DNA from 2 places in the Streptomyces sp. NPDC021093 genome. Region 1 is predicted to be linked to the other one. Evidence: riboswitches for the same ligand, from Rfam matches in the RefSeq annotation. Region 1 holds a riboswitch; the other holds the start of a gene.
The links. Region 1 has a riboswitch for glycine ahead of gcvP (aminomethyl-transferring glycine dehydrogenase). Riboswitches for the same ligand answer to the same signal wherever they lie in the genome.
Positions count from the first base shown of each region.

Region 2: it holds a riboswitch for glycine, as region 1 does, so the genes downstream of both, gcvT (glycine cleavage system aminomethyltransferase GcvT) here and gcvP (aminomethyl-transferring glycine dehydrogenase) in region 1, are expected to answer to the same signal.

Region 1 covers NZ_JBIRQJ010000008.1:5,464-16,170, reverse strand. Annotated here, with positions in the region: gene ACH4SP_RS25085 (hypothetical protein) at 82-678, shown strand; gene ACH4SP_RS25080 (DUF5999 family protein) at 987-1,184, shown strand; gene gcvP (aminomethyl-transferring glycine dehydrogenase) at 1,326-4,214, opposite strand; glycine riboswitch at 4,415-4,512, opposite strand; gene ACH4SP_RS25070 (PRC-barrel domain-containing protein) at 4,640-5,005, shown strand; gene ACH4SP_RS25065 (DNA polymerase IV) at 5,672-7,216, opposite strand; gene ACH4SP_RS25060 (MerR family transcriptional regulator) at 7,261-7,869, opposite strand; gene ACH4SP_RS25055 (bifunctional nuclease family protein) at 8,093-8,566, opposite strand; gene ACH4SP_RS25050 (MerR family transcriptional regulator) at 8,632-9,375, opposite strand; gene ACH4SP_RS25045 (FHA domain-containing protein) at 9,394-10,263, opposite strand; gene ACH4SP_RS25040 (DUF881 domain-containing protein) at 10,412-10,707, opposite strand, start outside.
Region 2 covers NZ_JBIRQJ010000012.1:678-11,384, reverse strand. Annotated here, with positions in the region: gene ACH4SP_RS32765 (ABC transporter substrate-binding protein) at 1-226, opposite strand, end outside; gene ACH4SP_RS32760 (ABC transporter permease) at 325-1,323, opposite strand; gene ACH4SP_RS32755 (enhanced serine sensitivity protein SseB C-terminal domain-containing protein) at 1,780-2,562, opposite strand; gene ACH4SP_RS32750 (enhanced serine sensitivity protein SseB) at 2,849-3,562, opposite strand; gene ACH4SP_RS32745 (AAA family ATPase) at 3,797-4,465, opposite strand; glycine riboswitch at 4,788-4,884, shown strand; gene gcvT (glycine cleavage system aminomethyltransferase GcvT) at 5,027-6,142, shown strand; gene gcvH (glycine cleavage system protein GcvH) at 6,355-6,732, shown strand; gene glyA (serine hydroxymethyltransferase) at 6,830-8,089, shown strand; gene ACH4SP_RS32725 (L-serine ammonia-lyase) at 8,299-9,684, shown strand; gene ACH4SP_RS32720 (TetR/AcrR family transcriptional regulator) at 9,763-10,407, opposite strand; gene ACH4SP_RS32715 (DUF5701 family protein) at 10,556-10,707, shown strand, end outside.

The DNA of each region.
Region 1 (10,707 bases):
CTCTCCAGCCCCGCACCGCTGACAGCGCCGTCCGCACCGCCCAGGCTTCACCATGTCTCCCAGAGCGAGAGGCGATCCACCATGCCGCTGCACGTACCCCCGGCTCCCGCGCCCGCCCTGCGCAGCGTTCTCGCGGCACTCGGCTCCCCCACTGCCGTCACCGAGGCCCGCACCCCGGCCCTCCGTTCCCTCCAGGGGCCGCTCACGCCCGAACTCACGCTCCCGGTCCACGTCCTGGACCAGATCACCGGAGGCGCCCGCCCGCCCCGCACCCGCCTCACCGGGTGGTGGTTCCTGATCCGCAACGGCGACCGGGCGGTGGCCGCGGCCAATACCGTACTCACCCCCGACGGCTGGACCTTCTCCCACTTCTGCGAGGGCCCCTATCTGAGCTCCACCGAGCGCGCACTGCGCCAGGCCGAGGGCATGGCGGCCGCCTACCAACCGCGGCTGCTGTCCATTCCCGCCCTGTACATGATGACCCTGTGGCTGCACGGCGACCCCACCGCCGACGCCTCCACCGGAGCTCCCGCCCCGTCCGACGTCCTGGTGCCACTGGCCCCCGCCCCGCCCGGCATCGCCCCGCACCACCCCTGCAAGGTCTCGGACCTGCTGCCCGTCCTCACTCTGCGGCTGAACCCGGTCCCGTCGGCCCCGCTCCTCGGCCAGCTCGCCTGACCCTCCGCACATACGGTGCCCCGCCCTCCAGGCCCGGAGGCGCGGGGCACCGCCGTGCCCACGTGACCCATCCGGACTAGCCCGCCCGGGTCACCCCGAACCACCCGAAGAGAGGGGCCAGTTGAGCTGAACCGTCCGCACGGGTGATGCGTCCTCAATCAGTGAGAAGAGCTGCCGTGAAATCCCTGCGGATCGACGCCCGTGGGGCAACACTGGGACCGGACCTACTGATACGGGGGGCGGCCATGAACACCGATTCAAGCCGCAGGAACACCTTCACCACCACCACGCAGCGAAAGAACCCTTCCATGTGCCAGCACCAGCCATCCTGCCCGACCGCCGAATCAGCCGACCGGGAGGCCGCCCGTCCGACGGCGAACCACCCGGAGCAGGGCTGGAGCCTGCTGTGCAACGGCGTCCTCCTCTTCGAGGACACCGGCGAGCTGCTGCCGAACGGGCAGATCATCGCGCCGCACCGCCCGCTGGACGTGGCCACCGCTGCCTAGGCGATCCGCGCGACGGCTGACACAGCCGCCACACGCACCGCGAAGAGCCACACCCGAAGAAGCGACGTACGACGAAGGGGCCGGCCCGGAGCTTCCACTCCGAACCGGCCCCCACGCATGTCACCTGCCGAACGGCACCCGTCAGTTGTCGTACTCGTCCATCGGCGGGCAGGAGCAGACCAGGTTGCGGTCGCCGAACGCGCCGTCGATCCGGCGCACCGGCGGCCAGTACTTGTCGGCCGCCGAGACCCCGGCCGGGAAGACGGCCTCCTCGCGGCTGTACGCGTGCGTCCACTCGCCACCGAGCGCGGCAGCGGTGTGCGGGGCGTTCGCCAGCGGGTTGTCGTCGGCCGGCCAGTCGCCCGCCGCGACCTTCTCGATCTCGCCGCGGATGGCGATCATCGTCTCGCAGAACCGGTCCAGCTCGTAGAGGTTCTCGCTCTCCGTCGGCTCGATCATCAGCGTCCCGGCGACCGGGAACGACATGGTCGGCGCGTGGAAGCCGTAGTCGATGAGCCGCTTGGCGATGTCGTCCACGCTCACGCCCGTGGCCTTCGACAGCGGGCGCAGGTCCACGATGCACTCGTGCGCGACGAGGCCGTTCGGACCGGTGTAGAGCACCGGGTAGTGCGGCTCAAGACGCTTCGCGATGTAGTTCGCGGCCAGCACGGCCACCTGCGTGGCCCGCTTCAGGCCCTCGCCGCCCATGAGCCGTACGTACGCCCACGAGATCGGCAGGATGCCGGCCGAGCCCCACGGCGCGGCCGAGACCGGACCGACGCCCGTCTCGGGACCGGCCGACGGCTGCAGCGGGTGGTTGGGGAGGTACGGCGCGAGGTGCGCGCGCACACCCACCGGGCCGACGCCCGGGCCGCCGCCGCCGTGCGGGATGCAGAAGGTCTTGTGCAGGTTCAGGTGGGAGACGTCGCCGCCGAACTTGCCCGGCTTGGCGAGGCCCACCAGCGCGTTGAGGTTGGCGCCATCGACGTACACCTGACCGCCGGCCTCGTGCACGGTCGCGCAGATGTCGGCGACGTGCTCCTCGAAGACGCCGTGCGTGGACGGGTACGTGATCATCAGCACCGACAGCTCGTCCCGGTACTGCTCGATCTTGGCGTGCAGGTCCTCGACGTCGACCTCGCCGTCGTCCGCGGTCTTCACCACGACGACCTTCATGCCGGCCATGACCGCGCTCGCGGCGTTCGTGCCGTGCGCGGACGACGGAATCAGGCACACGGTGCGCTGCTCGTCGCCGTTCGCCCGGTGGTACGCCCGTACGGCGAGCAGTCCGGCCAGCTCGCCCTGCGAACCGGCGTTGGGCTGGATCGACACCGCGTCGTACCCGGTGACCTCGGCGAGGCGCTCCTCCAGCTCGCGGATGAGCGTCAGGTAGCCTGCGGCCTGCTCGATCGGCGCGAAGGGGTGGATCGCACCGAACTCGGGCCAGGTCACCGGCTCCATCTCGGTCGTCGCGTTCAGCTTCATGGTGCAGGAGCCGAGCGGGATCATGCCGCGGTCCAGCGCGTAGTCGCGGTCGGCGAGCTTGCGCAGGTAGCGCAGCATGGCCGTCTCGGAGCGGTGCTGGTGGAAGACCGGGTGGGTCAGGAAGTCGTCACTCCGCAGCAGCGCGTCCGGCAGCGCCTCACCGACGGCCTCGTCCAGCGCCTCGATATCGCCCTCGACCCCGAACGCGGCCCAGACGGAGGCCACTTGGGCCCGCGCGGTGGTCTCGTCGCACGCGACGGACACCAAGTCGCCGTCGATGAGCCGCAGATTGACCCCGTGCTCACGGGCGGCGGCGACGACCTCGGCGGCCTTGCCCGGCACCCGTACGGTCAGCGTGTCGAAGTACTCCCCGTGCACGACCTCGACGCCACCGGCGCGCAGCCCCTCGGCGAGGATCGACGCGTAGCGGTGCGTCCGGCGCGCGATCCCCTTGAGCCCGTCCGGGCCGTGGTAGACGGCGTACATCCCTGCCATCACGGCCAGCAACACCTGTGCCGTACAGATGTTGCTGGTCGCCTTCTCACGGCGGATGTGCTGCTCACGCGTCTGGAGCGCCAGCCGGTACGCCTTGTCGCCGTCCGCGTCCACGGACACGCCCACGAGCCGCCCGGGCAGGCTGCGTGCGAACTTCTCCCGTACGGCCATGAACCCGGCGTGCGGACCGCCGAAGCCCATCGGCACACCGAACCGCTGCGTCGTACCGACGGCGATGTCGGCGCCCAGCTCACCCGGCGAGGTCAGCAGCGTCAGCGCCAGCAGATCCGCGGCAACGGTGACGATGGCACCCAGCTCGTGCGCCTGCTCGATGACGGGCTTGATGTCCCGTACGACACCGGAGGCGCCCGGGTACTGCAGCAGCACACCGAACACACCGCGCTCGGCGACCTCGGCCGGAATCCCTTCCGCCAGGTCGGCGACGACGACCTCGACACCGGTGGGCTCGGCCCGCGTCTGAATCACGGCGATGGTCTGCGGAAGCGTTTCCGCGTCGACCAGGAACACGCCCTTCTTGACCTTGCCCACCCGCCGCGCGAGCGACATGGCCTCGGCGGCGGCGGTGCCCTCGTCGAGCAGCGAGGCACCGGACGTCGGCAGCCCGGTCAGCTCGGCGACCATCGTCTGGAAGTTGAGGAGCGCTTCGAGCCGGCCCTGCGAGATCTCCGGCTGGTAGGGCGTGTAGGCCGTGTACCAGGCCGGGTTCTCCATGACGTTCCGCAGGATGACCGGCGGCGTGAAGGTCCCGTAGTAGCCGAGGCCGATCATCGGGGCCAGCACCTGGTTCCGGTCGGCGAGCGTACGCAGCTCGGCCAGCACCTCGGCCTCGGTACGCGCGTCCGGCAGGCTCAGCGCCTCCGCGTTCTTGATCGCATCCGGCACCGCGGCGGCGGTCAGCTCGTCCAACGACCCGTACCCGACCTGCGCGAGCATCTTGGCCTGCGCTTCACCATCAGGTCCGATATGACGCTGCTCAAAGGGGATTCCACGCTCAAGCTCTGCGAGCGCAATACGACGGTTGGCGGTCATCTGCGGAAGGCCTCCTGGTCTGACACGACCTGCGAGGGGCACCACGGCACGGGTACCCGGACGGCCTCCCCCTCTGTCATCTCAACCTGAGAGCTTCACCGGAACACCGCGTGACGGAGCTCCGGCTTTCACCGTCGGTGAGGAAGGATCACGCACCGGCCTGTGCCGTGCCCGCCACCCGCCCTGCTTTCCAGAGTGACCTCGTCCGAGCGGTACAGGGGCCTGAGAGATTCCGGGGAGGAGTTGCTCCTTCGGCGCCTCCGAAATCCATCTCGGAGGACTCTCCCGCACGGGGTCAGCAGCCGTTGGCCAGCCTACCAGCGCACTCCCACCAGGATCCCTCGAGTGGCCAGGCTCTCAATTCTGCTCTTTCGTATGTTTTACGGGGTTCACACAGCAGTTGCGACCAGTTGAAGGGACCGACCGTGCAGACCGACATCGATCCGCGCAGCCTGATCGGCCGCAAAGCATTCGACCGCAACGGCACCAAGATCGGAACGGTGGACGAGGTCTACCTGGACGACGCCACCGGCATTCCCGAGTGGGCGGCCGTCCGCACCGGCCTCTTCTCCCGCGACGCCTTCGTCCCCCTGGAACCCAGCAGCCTCGTCGACAACACCCTGCGCATCCCCTTCGAAAAGTCCCTGATCAGAGACGCCCCGGACTTCGGCGTAGGCCGTCACCTCTCCCCCGAGCAAGAGCTCCAGCTCTACCACCACTACGGCCTCAACTCCGCGCCCCCCACCACCCCCGACAAGGACTTCGGCACTCTGGCCAACGGAGAATCCTGACCCCCGCCCTCCCCCAGGACCAGTCCAAAGGTCCTACCACGGTCGGCGCCCTGACACGCACGCCCCAAGGCCTGGAGCACCAGCACCCCTCGACCTGGTCGCGACCTCCCCAAGCTCTCGGCTCCACTCACACACGAGAGCCCCCACCCGCTGCCCGTCCCCTCCGCCCTTGCCCTGCACGGCGCCGCCGCCCTCGTGCGCCCCGTCGTACGGGAGGACCACACCCCGCCGTGCTGAAGCTCCAGCTCCGGAACGAGGAGAGCAAGGGCGAGGCGCCCGCGCTCCGCGCCTGGACCGGGCGGCACGGCGTCGTCGCCCTCGTGCTCCCTGTCGTACGGGAGGACCACACCCCCGCCGTGCTGAAGCTCCAGCTCCGGGACGAGAAGAGCAAGGGCGAGGCGCCCGCGCTCCGCGCCTGGACCGGGCGGCACGGCGTCGTCGCCCCACCCCTGCCTTGCAACTGCCCCCCCGCCTCTCGGCTCCGCTCAAGCAGAGGAGACCTCACCCGCTCCACGTCACCGCCCCTGCCGTGCGGCTGCACACTTCCCCGACCCTCTCAGCTCCGTCCGACCAGGGCAGTACCCCATCCGCCCCCGCCCAGCCCCGCCCCAGCCAGGCAGACAGACAGACCCCATCACCCGCACCAGCCGTACCGAACAGGCAAGGTCACCCCATGCGGCCCGGCCCGCCGGAAAGCTCCCGGGCCCCCACGTCCTCCCCCGGCACCCCCACCAACGGCAACGGCTCCGCCACCTCCAGTTCCGGATCGTCCACCAGAAAGGTCCTCACCCGTCCCGGCCCCGGCGACCCCGGCTCCTCGAACCGCACCGTCACCCGCCCCACCCCGCTCCCCTGCACCCACCCCGCGCCGTACTCCGCATGCCGCACATCGTGCCCCGCATGCCACCGCCGCTCAGCAACCGGCTCACCCCCGCCACCCCCGGCCCCAGACCCGATCCCAGACCCGATCCCGGTCCCAGACCCGGCCCCGGCCTCTTCCCTCTCGCTCTCCCCCTCCTCCTCAACGCTCTCCCCCACCGCATCGGCCGATCCGCCACGCCCCGAGCCCTCAGCCCCGGCCGCCGTCCCCACCCCCCGGCCCTGCCCTTCCACCGCCTCTTCCGCCTCTTCCGCCTCCCGCGCCGCCTGCGCGAAAAGGTCCTCCTGCGTAAAGTCCGCCAGCCCGGTCACCCCGACCCCCAGCAGCCGCACCCCGCCCGTGGTGTCCACACCCTCCAGCAGCCGCGCGGCCGCCTCCCGCACGACCCCGGCGTCGTCCGTCGGCCCGCGCAGCGTCTCCGACCGCGTCAGCGTCGAGAAATCGAACCTCCGCACCTTGAGCACCACGGTCCGCCCCGACCTCCCCGCAGCCCGCAGCCGCTCGACGCACCGCTCGGCCAGCCGCTCCACCTCGGACCGCACCCGCACCCGGTCGTGCAGATCCACGTCGAAGGTGTCCTCGACCGACACCGACTTCGCGTCCCGCTCGGCCACCACGGGCCGGTCGTCGATCCCCCGCGCCATCCGGTACAGCGACGCCCCGTGCGCCCTCCCCAGCAGCCGTACGAGCTCGTCCTCGCCCGCCGCCGCGAGGTCCGCCACCGTCGTCATCCCGGCCCGTCGCAAATGGTCCCCGGTCGCGGGTCCCACCCCCGGCAGGATCCGCACCGGCATCGGCGCGAGCAGCTCCCGCTCGGTCCCCGGAGCTATCAGCACCAGCCCGTCCGGCTTGGCCTGCTCGGACGCGATCTTGGCCAGCATCTTGGAGCCCGCGAGCCCGACCGACCCGCTCAGTCCGGTGACCGCCCTGATCCGCTTCCGCAGCCGCTCGCCGACCTCCCGCGCGGACGCGGTGTCGTCGGCCGTGCCGCCCGCCTCCAGGTCCACGAACGCCTCGTCCATGCTGAGCGGCTCCACCAGGGGCGACAGCTGCCCCAACAGCTCCATCACCTGCTCGCTCACCGTCCGGTAGAGCGAGAAGCGCGGCACCAGATAGGCGGCATTGGGCGCGAGCCGCCGCGCCTGCGCCATCGGCATGGCCGAGTGCACCCCGAAGCGTCTCGCCTCGTACGAAGCGGTGGCGACCACCCCTCGGGGCCCCAGCCCGCCCACGACCACCGGTTTCCCGCGCAGGCTGGGTTTCGCCGCCTGCTCTGCTGCGGCGAAGAAGGCATCCATGTCGAGATGCAGAATGGTCGGCGCGGTCCTCACACCACCGATGCTGCCCTACGCCACTGACAATCGGCAGAAGGGCGTCAGCCGGCCCTGTTCCGCCGACGCGCCAGCTCGTCCCCCGGGTTGTTCCCGACCAGCGTCTCGCCCGTGTCGACACGCTCCCCGTGCAGCTGCGACAACGCCGTCTCCACGTCCCGCCACACCACGCCCACGGCGATCCCGAAGATCCCCTGGCCGCCCTGCAACAGGCTGACGACCTCGTCCGGCGAGACGCACTCGTAGACGGTCGCCCCGTCGCTCATGAGCGTCATCCGCTCCAGATCCTGGAAGCCGCGCTCCCGGAGGTGCTGCACAGCGGCCCGGATGTTCTGGAGTGCGACACCGGTGTCCAGGAACCGCTTGACGATCTTGAGGACCACGACGTCACGAAAGCTGTAGAGCCGCTGCGTCCCGGATCCGTAGGCGGGCCGCACGCTCGGCTCGACGAGCCCGGTGCGCGCCCAGTAGTCCAATTGCCGGTACGTGATACCGGCCGCCGCGCACGCGGTGGGCCCCCGGTACCCGACCGTCTCGGTCACCCCGGCAGCGGCCTGTGCCGCCGCGAGGGGGTGCTGACTTGCTGTGGGGTCGGCCGAACTGCCGAGCGGATACGGCCCGCCCGTCGCCGTACCGTCGCCGCTGATTCTCACGCCGACCTCCGTCCTTGACCTGCCTTGTCGACGGTAGGCAGTCACCCGGGGTGCGTCAACGATCGCCACACTCGGCATGCCGAGTGATAATCACCCTGAGAGTGGTTTGCCGTGTCTCTCATCGGGGAAAGACTGCTCGAATGCGCTGAAATCCACCGGGAATCGGCGGGCTCGGCCGGGAAGCACAGCGGCTCACCGGCCGCAGCTCACGGTCGGCCACAGCTCACTGGCTGTTGGTGCCGAAGTCCTCCGGCGAGATCTGGTCGAGGAACTCGCGGAACTTCTCCACCTCGTCCTCCTGCTCGTCCGGAATGGCGATCCCGGCGTCGTCCAGCACCCCGTCACTGCCGTAGATCGGCGTCCCGGTGCGCAGCGCCAGCGCTATCGCGTCGGACGGCCGCGCACTGACCTCCACACCGCTGGCGAAGACCAGCTCGGCATAGAAGACCCCGTCCCGCAGATCGGTGATCCGCACTTCGGTGAGCTCCTGGCCGACCGCTTCGAGCACGTCCTTGAAAAGGTCGTGCGTCAGCGGCCTGGCGGGTGCCAGCCCCTGCTGGGCGAAGGCGATGGCCGTGGCCTCACCCGGTCCGATCCAAATGGGAAGGTACCGGTCGCCTCCCACTTCACGCAGGAGCACGATCGGCTGGTTGTTGGGCATTTCCACCCTGACACCTACGACGTCGAGCTCGTTCACACAGCAACCCTAGGACGTGCCCGACCGGTTTGGGTAGTCGGGCTCCTGTTCACTCCAAGTACAGCTCAGTTCGAGCCGGACCTCAGCGCCGTCTGAACCAGCGCCGCATGCAGTCGTACGGTCAGGCCAGCGAGCTCCCTGGTGGTCGCCTCGGCATGTGCCCTGGTCTGCGGATTGCGGTGCCGCCGCAGCGGCGCGACCACATTGCCGATCAGCCCGGCCTCCCGGTCCGCCGCGGCCTTCATGGCCCGCAGGTGCCGCGGCTCCAGGCCGAACCGCCCAAGATCCGCCACGAGCTTGGCGACCGTGACGGCCTCCGCGTCGTAGCCGCCCTCCGGCAGCTCCGCGATGAGTCCGTACGCCTCCCACTCGCCGAGGTCGCTCTCCGCCACCTCGGCGGCGGCGAGCAGCTCGTCCCGCCCGAGGCGGACCACGGTCACCCGCTCGGGCGCCGTCTCCGGCGCCCCTTCGAGCAGCTCGCGCGGACCGCCGGGGGAAGGCAGCTGGACGTTCTCGCCGCGCTCCAGCGCGTCGAGGTGCTCCTTGATGACCTTGAGCGGGAGGTAGTGGTCGCGCTGCATGCGCAGCACCTGGGCGAGCCGCTCGACATCTGCCGGGCTGAACTTCCGGTACCCGGACGGCGTGCGCTGCGGCTCGACCAGTCCCTCCGCCTCCAGAAAGCGGATTTTCGAGATCGTGACTTCGGGAAATTCCTCACGCAGCAGGCTGAGCACCGAACCGATGCTCATCAGCCGACTGCCGGCGGAGGCGGTGCCGCGCACGGCACCGCCCGTCTGGATTCGCAGCATGGACCTTCCCTGGAAGGATCAGACGCCCTGCTGGCTCGCGTAGAAGACCAGCCGGTACTTACCGATCTGCACCTCGTCGCCGTTCGCCAGCAGGACCGCGTCGATGCGCTCCCGGTTGACGTACGTGCCGTTGAGGCTGCCGACGTCGGAGACGGTGAACCCACCGTCGCCGCCCCGGCGGAACTCCACGTGCCGTCGCGAGACGGTCACGTCGTCGAGGAAGATGTCGCTCTGCGGGTGGCGGCCGGCCGTGGTCAGCTCACCGTCCAGCAGGAAGCGGCTTCCCGAGTTCGGACCGCGGCGCACCACCAGCAGCGCCGCACCGAGCGGAAGGGCGTCGACCGCGGCCTGGGCCTCGGGCGACAGCGACGGAAGGGCGGTCTGCCCGGTCTTCTCCGCCTCGTACGCCTCAAGCCCCGAGATGGAGATGGTCGACGTGGTCTCCGACGGACGCTCGGCAGCGACGCCGCCCCGCAGCGGCGCACCGCAGTTGGAGCAGAATCGGCTGTCCGCAGCGTTCCGGTGACCGCACCTCGTACAAACCGGCAAGGCCGACATGGACGGATCCTCCTGCCGCGGCTGCCCCGCGTGGTGGGCGCTGGTTGCGTATGGGTCGGGAGTAAACCCTCCACCCGTACTTGAGGTTGATGGTTCTCCGGAACCTATGCGGCCGGGACCGGCCGGGTCAACAGACGGCGCGCCGTGGCCGCCGACCTCGTCGCGGAAGAGCGGGCGCTCTCCGCTCTGCTCCTCCCCGTCACCGGGGCGCGGGGCACGGTGACGGGCAGTGTGGGAGCTGCTGTCGTCACGTGCACTCTTGCCGAACAATTTCGCAAACAACTTCACGGGCGATTCCCCTTGACCGAAACAGACCCGCCCGTGGGGCAGGACGAACCCTGCATCAACAAACCTGCTGACTTGGACATCTTCATAACGTCCGTATCACTCGGACAGTTTCCACCACGCACCACGTCCTTGGTGCGCCGACCCCCCGCAACCTCATGCCCGTGTCCGACAGCGCTCATTCGCCCCAGCTTCACTGGGATGACGACCGAGCGTAGTCAGGCCGCTTCGCCGGTCGCAAGGCATTCACGACGATCTTCTCAAGTCGCTGCACCGTGGCGGTGGCCTGCTCCTTCTCCAGAGTCTGCACGACCCCGCCGGGGATGTTCAGCGCGGGCTCCAGATCCTGCGGCTTCCCGATCACCTTGAAGGTGTACGGGGCCCGAACTTCCTTGCCGTCCACCTGGATGCTGCCGGCGTCCCCGGAGAAGTAGGTGTTGGCCACGACCCGTACGTCGTTGATCTGAATCGCTTCCGCACCGGCCGCCC
Region 2 (10,707 bases), on a different contig from region 1:
AGTACATCATCGTGGTGTCCCACGAGTCCGCGTCCTGGACGCCGACGAACTTCAGCGTCCCGCCCTTCTTGTCGGACGGGTTGGCGATCTTCTCGACGCCGGCGTTGAAACCCGCGCCCTTGCCGCTGGCGCCGTTGTTGCCCTTGCTGCCGCCGCCCCCGCTGCAGGCCGTGGTGACCAGGAGAGTGGTGGCTGCGACGGTCGCGATTGCCGCGACCCGACGCATGCGCGTACCGGTTGATTTCACTGTCTCGCAACCTCCGTGTGTAATGCGGCCCGAGCGACCAGGGCTGGTCTCTGGCATGGGTGAAGCGGGTGAGGCGGTCAGCGGGACCCCTTGGGGTCGATCGCGTCGCGCACGCCATCGCCGAACAGGTTGAAGGCGAGCACGGTGAGGAAGATGGCCACACCCGGGACGATCATGTACATCGGGTCCGACTCGTAGTACGCGACGGCGTCGGAGAGCATCGAACCCCAGGAGGCCGTGGGCGGTTTGACGCCCACGCCCAGGAAGCTGAGGGCCGCCTCGGTGAGGATGTTGGTCGGGATCATGAGCGTGGCGTAGACGGTGATCGGGGCCACCAGGTTCGGCAGCAGTTCCTTGACCACGATGTAGCCGCGGCCCGCTCCCAGGCTGCGTGCGGCTTCCACGTACTCGCGTTCGCGCAGTGACAGCACCTGGCCCCGGACGATGCGTCCGATGTAGGGCCAGCCGAAGAAGCCGATCACCAGGATCATGGCCAGCAGCCGTACCCCGCTGCCCTCAAGACCGAACAGCTTGCTCGGCATGACCGAGATCAGCGAGATGACGAAGAGCAGCTGCGGGAACGCGAGCAGCATGTCCATCACACGGCTGATCACCGTGTCGAGCCAGCCGCCGAAGTAGCCGGCCAGCGTGCCGAAGAGGGTGCCGAAGAGGACGGCGACGACGGCCGCAAGGAAGCCCACGACCAGGGACACCCGGGCGCCGTAGACGATGCGGGTGAAGACGTCCCGGCCGCTGGTCGGCTCCACGCCGAGCAGGTGCTCGGAGCTGATGCCGCCGAAGGATCCGATGGGCGTACCGAACAGCGGGTCGATCAGGTCCTCGTGCCGGGCGTCGGGCGTCTGCCCGACCATCGAGGCGATGACCGGCGCGAGGATGGCGACGAGCACCAGCAGGAGGACGATGATGCCGCCCGTGAGCGCGAGCTTGTCCCGCTTCAGCCTCACCCAGGCGATGCGCCACGGCGAGCGGCCCTCGATCTTCTTCGCCCCTGCGCCGCCCGCGGCATCGGCCGTCACGGGTTCGGCCGCAGGCGCGTCGTGAAGTGGTGCCGTCATCGTGGTCGCGACCCCTCTCGGCCAGCGGTCACCGGCCCTTGCTCGCCGCTAGTGGCGGCCTGAAGCATTTTGTCGAACACAGGGCGAACGCCCTTTGATGCCGGGAGTCTTCAATGTGCGTGCCACCTGCCGCCAGACCCCTCGGCCAAAGGATGCGCAACCGTGATGCTGTCTGCAGTTTTCCGCTATGCGGACGGAGCTGAACGAGGGCCGAACAGTGGGCAATTGGGATCATCCTCCGGCAGTACCCCCCAACTGCCTTCCAGAACCGCCAAATTGGTGCAGACCTTGACTTCGCACCGGGGCGGCACGGGCGCGGCGCCAACTCGGCGCGCGGGCATGCCAATTGCCCCCCGAAGGGGCATATGAGGCGAGAGGGGAAGCGGCGGCCGGTGCGGGAGCGGTGACCTGAGCGGAAGCGGTGGCCGGAGCGCCGGAGGGGAAACGGCGACCGGGTCAGTGCGTGCGCGACGGCGGGTAGCCGTATCCCGGCGCACCGGTCGGCGCGGGCGCGTGCGCGTCGCGGTCGTAGAAGGGGCGGGCATTGGCGCGCAGCCACATGCCGACCGGGTCGTGCTCGTCGGTCATCGCGACCGTGGACACCGGCAGCCCGTCGGGGACGACACCGATGGACTGCTGCATCATCGCCCGCACCGCCTCGACCGACTGCCGGCTGGTGTCGTACAGGTCGAGACCAATGGCGAGGTACGGAGCGCCCAGCGCCGGCTGCACCCAGGCGCGGCTGAGCGCGCGAACGGCCGGGGTGCGGTGGGCGTTCTGGGACAGCTGGGCGTAGAACTGCGGGATTTCCAGGGCGGGTTCGGACAGCCGCAGCGGTCCGGCCGGCATCCGGTTCAGACCGGTGGCGATGCGCCGCAGGTCCAGCCAGGGGATGCCGACGCCACCGCCGGGGGCGTGCGGGTTCAGCCAGATGCCCCAGCGGTCGGGGTAGAGGGCGCGGGCCAGGTCGATGCCGGTGCCCACTTCGTACGCCCGGTTCCAGCCGCTCGCGGAGAGCTCCTGCGCGGAGGTCACGCACGGCGCGTAGCCGAAGCCGTCGACCTCCATGTTCCCGTACTGGGCGTCGGGGGATCCGGCGGTGCCGTGCCACAGCAGCATCCACAGCTGGCCGTCCGCGAGGGCGTGCAGCAGCGCCTCGTACGCGTCGAACCGCCCGGGCGTCACCTGGCGCAGCATGTGCTCGACCTGTCCGGCCGCCGCAGTGCCTGACGCGCTCACCCTGGGTCCCGCCCCTCTTCGATCCACCGAGTCCACCGAGTCCGCCGTGTCGACCAATCCGCCCCCGTGTGGCGAGGTCATCAAACCAGCTTAAGCGGCACCGGTGACACCGAGTCGGTGTCGGTTTCGACAGTCTCCCCGACGGACCGGGGTTCCGTGTTCCCCCTGGCGGATCTCAGGCGATTCCGGGCGGATCCCTGGTACCCGCGGGCGGATCCCTCGGGTCCCCGCGGGCTGACCCCCTGCCTCCCCGCGGGCGGATCCTTGGTGTCCCCGTGAGCCGGCCTCAGTGTTCCCGTTGGTAGAAGGGCCGCACCCGCTCCAGCATCCAGTCGGCCACCGGGTCCTGCTGCGCCATGTCGAGCAGCAGCAGGTGCACCTGCCACGGCACCGACTCGCGGCCCAGTGCCCGGCCGAGCGCGTCCATCGGCGCGTTGCGGTCCGCGCCCTCCCACGACGACAGCTGTACGCCGACGAACAGGACCGGTTCTTCGCCCTCGATGCTGGCCAGCGCACGGCGGGCGGTGACGACCACGCCGCTCTGCTGGAACTCGCCCGCGGCCACGGCGAGGAAGTCGACCGGCTCCTCCTGCCAGTCCGGCTCGAACAGCCGCACCCGGCCGCCGCTCGCGGGCCCGTCCAGCGGGGTGCGCCCGGTACGGCACAGCTCGGCGACGGCGGGCGGCGGCAGCGGTGCGCCGACGTTGCCTCCCGGGTTCACGACGATGCCCAACTGCGGCGGCAGCCCGCGCGCGAACTCCACGGCGGGCGCCACGGCGAACGACATGTGGCTGCCCACGCACTGCAGGAACTGCTGCTCGGAGCTGAAGACGGGGACGTACGCCTGGCCGTCGATCTCCGTGGTGGGCAGGTCGAGCGGTCCCTGGCCGGGGCCGCCGCCGTTCGGCAGCGGGATCCACAGCGGGCTGCGGCCGATCGTCTCGACGAGGCGGGCGCCGGCCGTGGGACTGCCGACGGAGGCGGCCAGCACCTCTTCCAGCTCGTTCCCCGGCCAGCCCGCACCGGCACCGGCTTCCTGCCCCGGACCCTGACCCGGACCCTGGCCCGCGCCAGGACCCACGCCCGGCTCCGCGCCCTCCGCGCCGTACTGCCCCGTCGTCTCCGGAATGTCCACGGACCGCTCCCTCTCGCTGCTCCCGCCCTGCGCGACGACCCTATCGCCGGGCCGCTGCCCGCACGGCAAAGGCCTGTCGCACCGGCAGTCGCACCGGCATCAGCCCGCTTCGAAGCCGATCTCCCGCAGCGCCCCCGCCGCCTCCCGGTCCAGCAGCACCGCCGAGGCGCACCCGGCGGGCAGCCGCTCGCCCTCCGCGTCGCGGACCAGTGTGCCGACGGCCCGCCGGTGCCGTGCGAAGGCGTAGCCGGAGACTCCGCGTCCGCGCTCGCGCTGGCCGTCCCTGGCCACCTCGGGCGTCACGTCGAGCAGTACGAGGCGCAGCCCGCGCCCGCGTCTGCCCGCCTCGCGCGCCAGCCACCGCCGCACCCACGCCTGTGTACCGCAGTCGTGCACGACCACGCTCTCGCCCGAGCGCAGCGCCTGCCGCAGCCCGGCGTAGTGGGCGATCCGCACCAGCGGGCGGTACAGGGAGTACGGCAGGGAGCGCGGCATCCGCCGCTCCCACCGCTCCCGCACGTCCTGCGAGTCGATCGTGCGGACCCCCGCCACCGCCCTGCGGATCAGGGTGGACTTCCCGCTGCCCGGCAACCCGGACACGACCACCACGTCGCCCGCGGCGAACTTCAGCAGGCGCGGACTCCTCCCCGCCCGCTCCCGCAGATCGCGCACGACCGGCACCGGCACGGGCCCCACCGCCCTCACGCCTGGCTTCGCCGCCACGCCCGCCGTAGCGGCGCATGCACTGGACTGCTGCAACGTCCTCACCCCTCCCCCTGTGGGTATGACTCACCCTTGCCCAAGAAGTGTAAAGAAAAGGTAATGCGGGACAAGCGATTTGCCGCCCGAAGGGGCGTTGCACATGGGGTCGGGTAGGCTCCGTGCCGTACGCCGCGAGAACCAAGTGCGTACATCGTGCTGATCGAGAGCCAAGACGGCACATGCACCTCCAAGCATTGCTGTACCAAACCGGGCTGGTTTCAACCCGGCTGGTGTTGATCGTGGAAGCCCTGTGGAGTCGCTGACCTCGCAGGCGGCGTGAGCCAGGAATCCCCCTGCTCCGGTGGGGGGAGGATTCAAAACGGCCGTATGAATCCGCGCGGGAGAGTCCGGGGCAGCAATGCCCCGGCGCCGAAGGAGCAAGCTCCTCCCTTGAATCTCTCAGGCCCCTGTACCGCGCGGGCGAGGCAGATCTGAAAAGCGGAGCGTCCTCGTGGTGCTCCCACCCAAGGTGCAAGCCGGGCCACGTTGCTCCGGCGAACCTCTCAGGTCCGATGACAGATGGGGAGGGCAGTCCTCCTCGTCGTCATGCCCTGGGAGCCTTCGTCCATGAGCACCAATTCTCGCCATACCGCCCTCGATGCCCTGCATCGCTCGCTCGGCGCGACCATGACCGACTTCGCGGGCTGGGACATGCCGCTGCGGTACGCGTCCGAGCGCGACGAGCACAACGCCGTACGCACCAGGGCGGGGCTCTTCGACCTCTCCCACATGGGCGAGATCACGGTGACCGGCCCGCAGGCCGTCGACCTCCTCAACTTCGCCCTCGTCGGCAACATCGGCACCGTCGGCCTCGGCCGCGCCCGGTACACGATGATCTGCCAGGAGGACGGCGGCATCGTCGACGACCTGATCGTCTACCGCCTGGGCGAGACCGAGTACATGGTGGTCGCCAACGCGGGCAACGCCCAGATCGTCCTGGACGCGCTCGTCGCCCGCGCCGAGGGCTTCGACGCCGAGGTCCGTGACGACCGCGACGCGTACGCCCTGATCGCCGTGCAGGGCCCGGAGTCCCCCGGCATCCTCAAGTCCGTCACGGACGCCGACCTGGACGGCCTCAAGTACTACGCGGGCCTGCCCGGCACCGTCGCCGGTGTCCCGGCCCTCATCGCCCGCACCGGCTACACCGGCGAGGACGGCTTCGAGCTGTTCGTCGAGCCGATCCACGCGGAGGCGCTGTGGCAGGCGCTGACCGAGGCGGGCGCGGGCGTCGGCCTGATCCCGTGCGGCCTGTCCTGCCGCGACACGCTGCGCCTTGAGGCGGGCATGCCGCTGTACGGCAACGAGCTGACGACGAAGCTCACCCCCTTCGACGCCGGCCTCGGGCGGGTCGTCAAGTTCGAGAAGGAGGGCGACTTCGTCGGCCGTACGTCCCTGGAGGCGGCCGCCGCGCGCGCGGAGAGCGCCCCGCCGCGCAAGCTCGTCGGCCTGATCGCCGAGGGCCGCCGGGTCCCGCGCTCCGGTTACGAGGTCGTCGTGGACGGCCGGGTCGTCGGCGAGGTCACCTCGGGTGCACCCTCCCCCACGCTCGGCAAGCCGATCGCGATGGCGTACGTCGACGCGGCCTTCGCGGCCCCCGGCACGGCGGGCGTCGGCGTCGACATCCGCGGCAGCCACGAGCCGTACGAGGTCGTCGCCCTGCCGTTCTACAAGCGCCAGAAGTAACGCTCTGCAGGTGCCCGCCACCACGCTCCACGGACCGTCCACAACGACGCCCCGCGGACGTCCGCCACAACGCTCCACGGACGTGCACGACGCTCCACGGACGTCCGGAGCGACGCCCGCAGGCGCCTGAAGTGACGCATCTCGCAGACCGCGCATCTCATCCCGCAGGACCCTGTTCCTCAGCACTCCCCCGCATCCAGGAGAATTCAGTCATGAGCAACCCCCAGCAGCTGCGTTACAGCAAGGAGCACGAGTGGCTCGCGACGTCCGAGGACGGCGTCGCGACCGTCGGCATCACCGAGTTCGCGGCCAACGCGCTCGGTGACGTCGTCTTCGCCCAGCTCCCTGAGGTGGGCGACACGGTCACCGCGGGCGAGACCTGCGGCGAACTGGAGTCGACCAAGTCCGTCAGCGACCTGTACTCCCCGGTGACCGGCGAGGTCGTCGAGGCCAACTCGGACGTCGTGGAAGACCCGTCGCTGGTGAACTCCGCTCCCTTCGAAGGCGGCTGGCTGTTCAAGGTGCGCGTCACGGAGGAGCCGTCCGACCTGCTCACCGCCGACGAGTACGCCGCGCTCTCCGGCAGCTGAACCGCACCGGCGACCGCACCGCACGGGCCACTGAAACGCGCTGGCCACTGAAACGCTCCGGCAACTGATTCGCCTGAACCCCCTAGGGACTCGCCTGATGTCGCTTCTCAACTCTTCCCTCCACGAGCTGGACCCGGACGTCGCCGCCGCAGTCGACGCCGAGCTCCACCGCCAGCAGTCCACCCTCGAAATGATCGCCTCGGAGAACTTCGCTCCGGTCGCGGTCATGGAGGCCCAGGGCTCGGTCCTCACCAACAAGTACGCCGAGGGCTACCCGGGCCGCCGCTACTACGGCGGCTGCGAGCACGTAGATGTCGTCGAGCAGATCGCGATCGACCGCATCAAGGCGCTGTTCGGCGCCGAGCACGCGAACGTCCAGCCGCACTCGGGCGCCCAGGCCAACGCCGCCGCGATGTTCGCGCTGCTGAAGCCGGGCGACACGATCATGGGTCTCAACCTGGCCCACGGCGGTCACCTGACCCACGGCATGAAGATCAACTTCTCCGGCAAGCTCTACAACGTGGTCCCGTACCACGTCGACGAGACCGGCGTCGTGGACATGGACGAGGTGGCCCGCCTCGCCAAGGAGAGCCAGCCGAAGCTGATCGTGGCCGGCTGGTCCGCGTACCCGCGCCAGCTGGACTTCGCCGCCTTCCGCAAGATCGCGGACGAGGTCGGCGCGTACCTGATGGTCGACATGGCGCACTTCGCGGGCCTCGTCGCGGCCGGGCTGCACCCCAACCCGGTCCCGCACGCCCACGTGGTCACCACGACGACGCACAAGACCCTCGGCGGTCCGCGCGGCGGCGTGATCCTGTCCACGCAGGAGCTCGCCAAGAAGATCAACTCGGCGGTCTTCCCGGGTCAGCAGGGCGGCCCGCTGGAGCACGTGATCGCGGCCAAGGCCGTCTCCTTCAAGGTCGCGGCCTCGCCGGAGTTCAAGGAGCGCCAGCAGCGCACCCTGGACGGCGCCCGCATCCTGGCCGAGCGCCTGGTGCAGGCCGACGTCACCGAGCACGGCGTCTCCGTCCTCTCCGGCGGTACGGACGTCCACCTGGTCCTCGTCGACCTGCGCAACTCGGAGCTGGACGGCCAGCAGGCCGAGGACCGTCTCCACGAGGTCGGCATCACGGTCAACCGCAACGCCATCCCGAACGACCCGCGCCCGCCGATGGTCACCTCGGGCCTGCGCATCGGCACCCCCGCCCTTGCCACCCGCGGCTTCCAGACGGAGGACTTCACCGAGGTCGCCGACATCATCGCGGCGGCCCTGAAGCCGTCGTACGACGTCAAGGCCCTCTCGGCCCGCGTCTCGGCCCTCGCCGACAAGCACCCGCTTTACCCCGGGCTGAAGTAATACGGAGTAGTTCCGTACTCTTCACCTGTACGTCCAAATCCAGCAATACGTAAAAACGGGGCATCGCGCACACTGGACAGTGAGTGCGGTGCCCCGCCCCTTGCCCCTTCGTTTCCTGCCTCCGTGCTTCTCTCATCGGGCAGGAGACACCCCGCACCTGTTCCGCCCGACGGACAACGGCGTCCGCCACCCTTCTGAGGAGTTCTGCTGTGGCCATCTCGGTCTTCGACCTGTTCTCGATCGGCATAGGCCCGTCCAGCTCCCACACGGTGGGCCCGATGCGGGCCGCCCGGATGTTCGTGGGACGCCTCAAGAAGGACGGCCTGCTCGCCCAGACCACATCGGTACGCGCGGAACTCTTCGGCTCCCTCGGCGCCACCGGCCACGGCCACGGCACCCCGAAGGCCGTCCTGCTCGGCCTGGAGGGGCACTCGCCGCGCACCGTCAACGTCGAGACCGCCGACGCCGAGGTCGAGCGCATCCGCGCCACCGGCCGCCTGCGCCTCCTGGGCACGGAGATCGGCGCCGCACACGAGATCGACTTCGACGAGCCCAACGAGCTGATCCTGCACCGCCGCCGCTCGCTCCCGTACCACGCGAACGGCATGACCCTCTTCGCGTACGACGCCCAGGGCGCGCCCCTGCTGGAGAAGACGTACTACTCGGTCGGCGGCGGCTTCGTCGTGGACGAGGACGCGGTGGCGGGCGAGAACCCGATCGTCCCCGACGACACGGTCCTCAAGCACCCCTTCCGCACCGGCGACGAGCTGCTCCGCATGGCGAAGGAGACCGGCCTGTCGATCTCCTCGATGATGCTGGAGAACGAGATGGCCTGGCGCACCGAGGAGGAGATCCGCGAGGGCCTCCTCGAAATCTGGCGTGTCATGCAGGCCTGCGTCTCGCGCGGCATGTCCCGCGAGGGCATCCTCCCCGGCGGCCTCAAGGTCCGCCGCCGCGCGGCCAATTCGGCCCGCCAGCTGCGCGCCGACGGCGACCCCAAGGCCCACGCCATGGAGTGGGTCACCCTCTACGCGATGGCCGTCAACGAGGAGAACGCGGCCGGCGGCCGGGTCGTCACCGCCCCCACCAACGGCGCCGCCGGCATCATCCCCGCCGTTCTGCACTACTACATGAACTTCGTGCCGAACGCGGACGAGGACGGCGTCGTCCGCTTCCTCCTCGCAGCCGGCGCGATCGGCATGCTCTTCAAGGAGAACGCCTCCATCTCGGGCGCCGAGGTCGGCTGCCAGGGCGAGGTCGGCTCCGCCTGCTCGATGGCCGCGGGCGCACTGGCCGAGGTCCTCGGCGGCACCCCCGAGCAGGTCGAGAACGCCGCCGAGATCGGCATGGAGCACAACCTGGGCCTGACCTGCGACCCGGTCGGCGGCCTGGTCCAGATCCCGTGCATCGAACGCAATGGCATGGCGGGCGTCAAGGCCGTCACCGCCGCGAAGATGGCGATGCGCGGCGACGGCAGCCACAAGGTCTCTCTCGACAAGGTCATCAAGACCATGAAGGAGACCGGCGCCGACATGAAGGTCAAGTACAAGGAGACGGCGCGGGGCGGCCTGGCCGTGAACGTCATCGAGTGCTGATCACCGGACATCCGGATACCGGACATCCGGTGCGGGCCCGTCGAGCAGGTGCACTTCCTGCCCGGCGGGCCCGTTCGCTCACCTGACCCCGTACTTCCCGAACGATCCCTCCAGCAGGCCGAAGACCCGGCGGGCGTCGTCGGCGACCGTGGCGGCGATGTCGTCCGCCGGCCGACCGGCCAGGGTCAGCCGCATGATGCGCTGGAACAACACCCGTTGCGCGGCGCCCAGTTGGGCCGCGACGGCATACGCGGCGAAGTCGTCCGCGTCCGTACCGGCCTCCCCGGCGAGGACGCGGCCGAGCGCCTCCTCCCGCTGGTCGTGCAGGTCACGCAGGCGAGCGGTGAGGGTGGGACTGTCGGCGATCATGCGGGTGAACCGCTCGCCCGCGAAGCCGATGACCGGGTCCTGCCGCTCCACCCCGTCGAGGAACTCCCGCCGCAGCGCGGCGAGCACGGACTCCCCCACGGCCCGGTCGGCCACCGTACGGGCCAGCCCCGCCACGAACTCCTCCTGGTGGTCGAGGGCCATGTCCTCCTTGCGGGCGAAGTAGTTGGTGACCGTCTTCTTGGCGACCCTGGAGGCGGCGGCGACATCGGCGATCGTGGTCGCCTCGAAGCCCTTCTCGATGAACAGCCTGGTCGCGTGGTCCGAGATCAGCTGCCGCGTCTCGTGCTTCTTGGACTCCCGGAGCCCCATCACGGGCTCTGTCTCGGTACTCATGGCCTCACTCATGGCCTCACCTCAGTGCTCATACTCAGTGCTCATACGAAGAATCTTACCTCCGACGTAAATTTACCCTTGACCTCCTCGGTCGACTCGGCGTAACTTTACGTCGCACGTAAGTTTTCTACAAGGTTCGCCCGAGGGGATGCCCATGCAGGTTGCCGATGTGAGCAACGAGTTCGACCGCCAGATCCAGACCCTGCTGGCCAAGGGGTACGCAACCCTGGCCGGCCGGACCGAGGCAGAGTTCCGCGAGCTCGTCGAGCCGCTGCGCGCACAGGTGACGAAGCGGGCGGA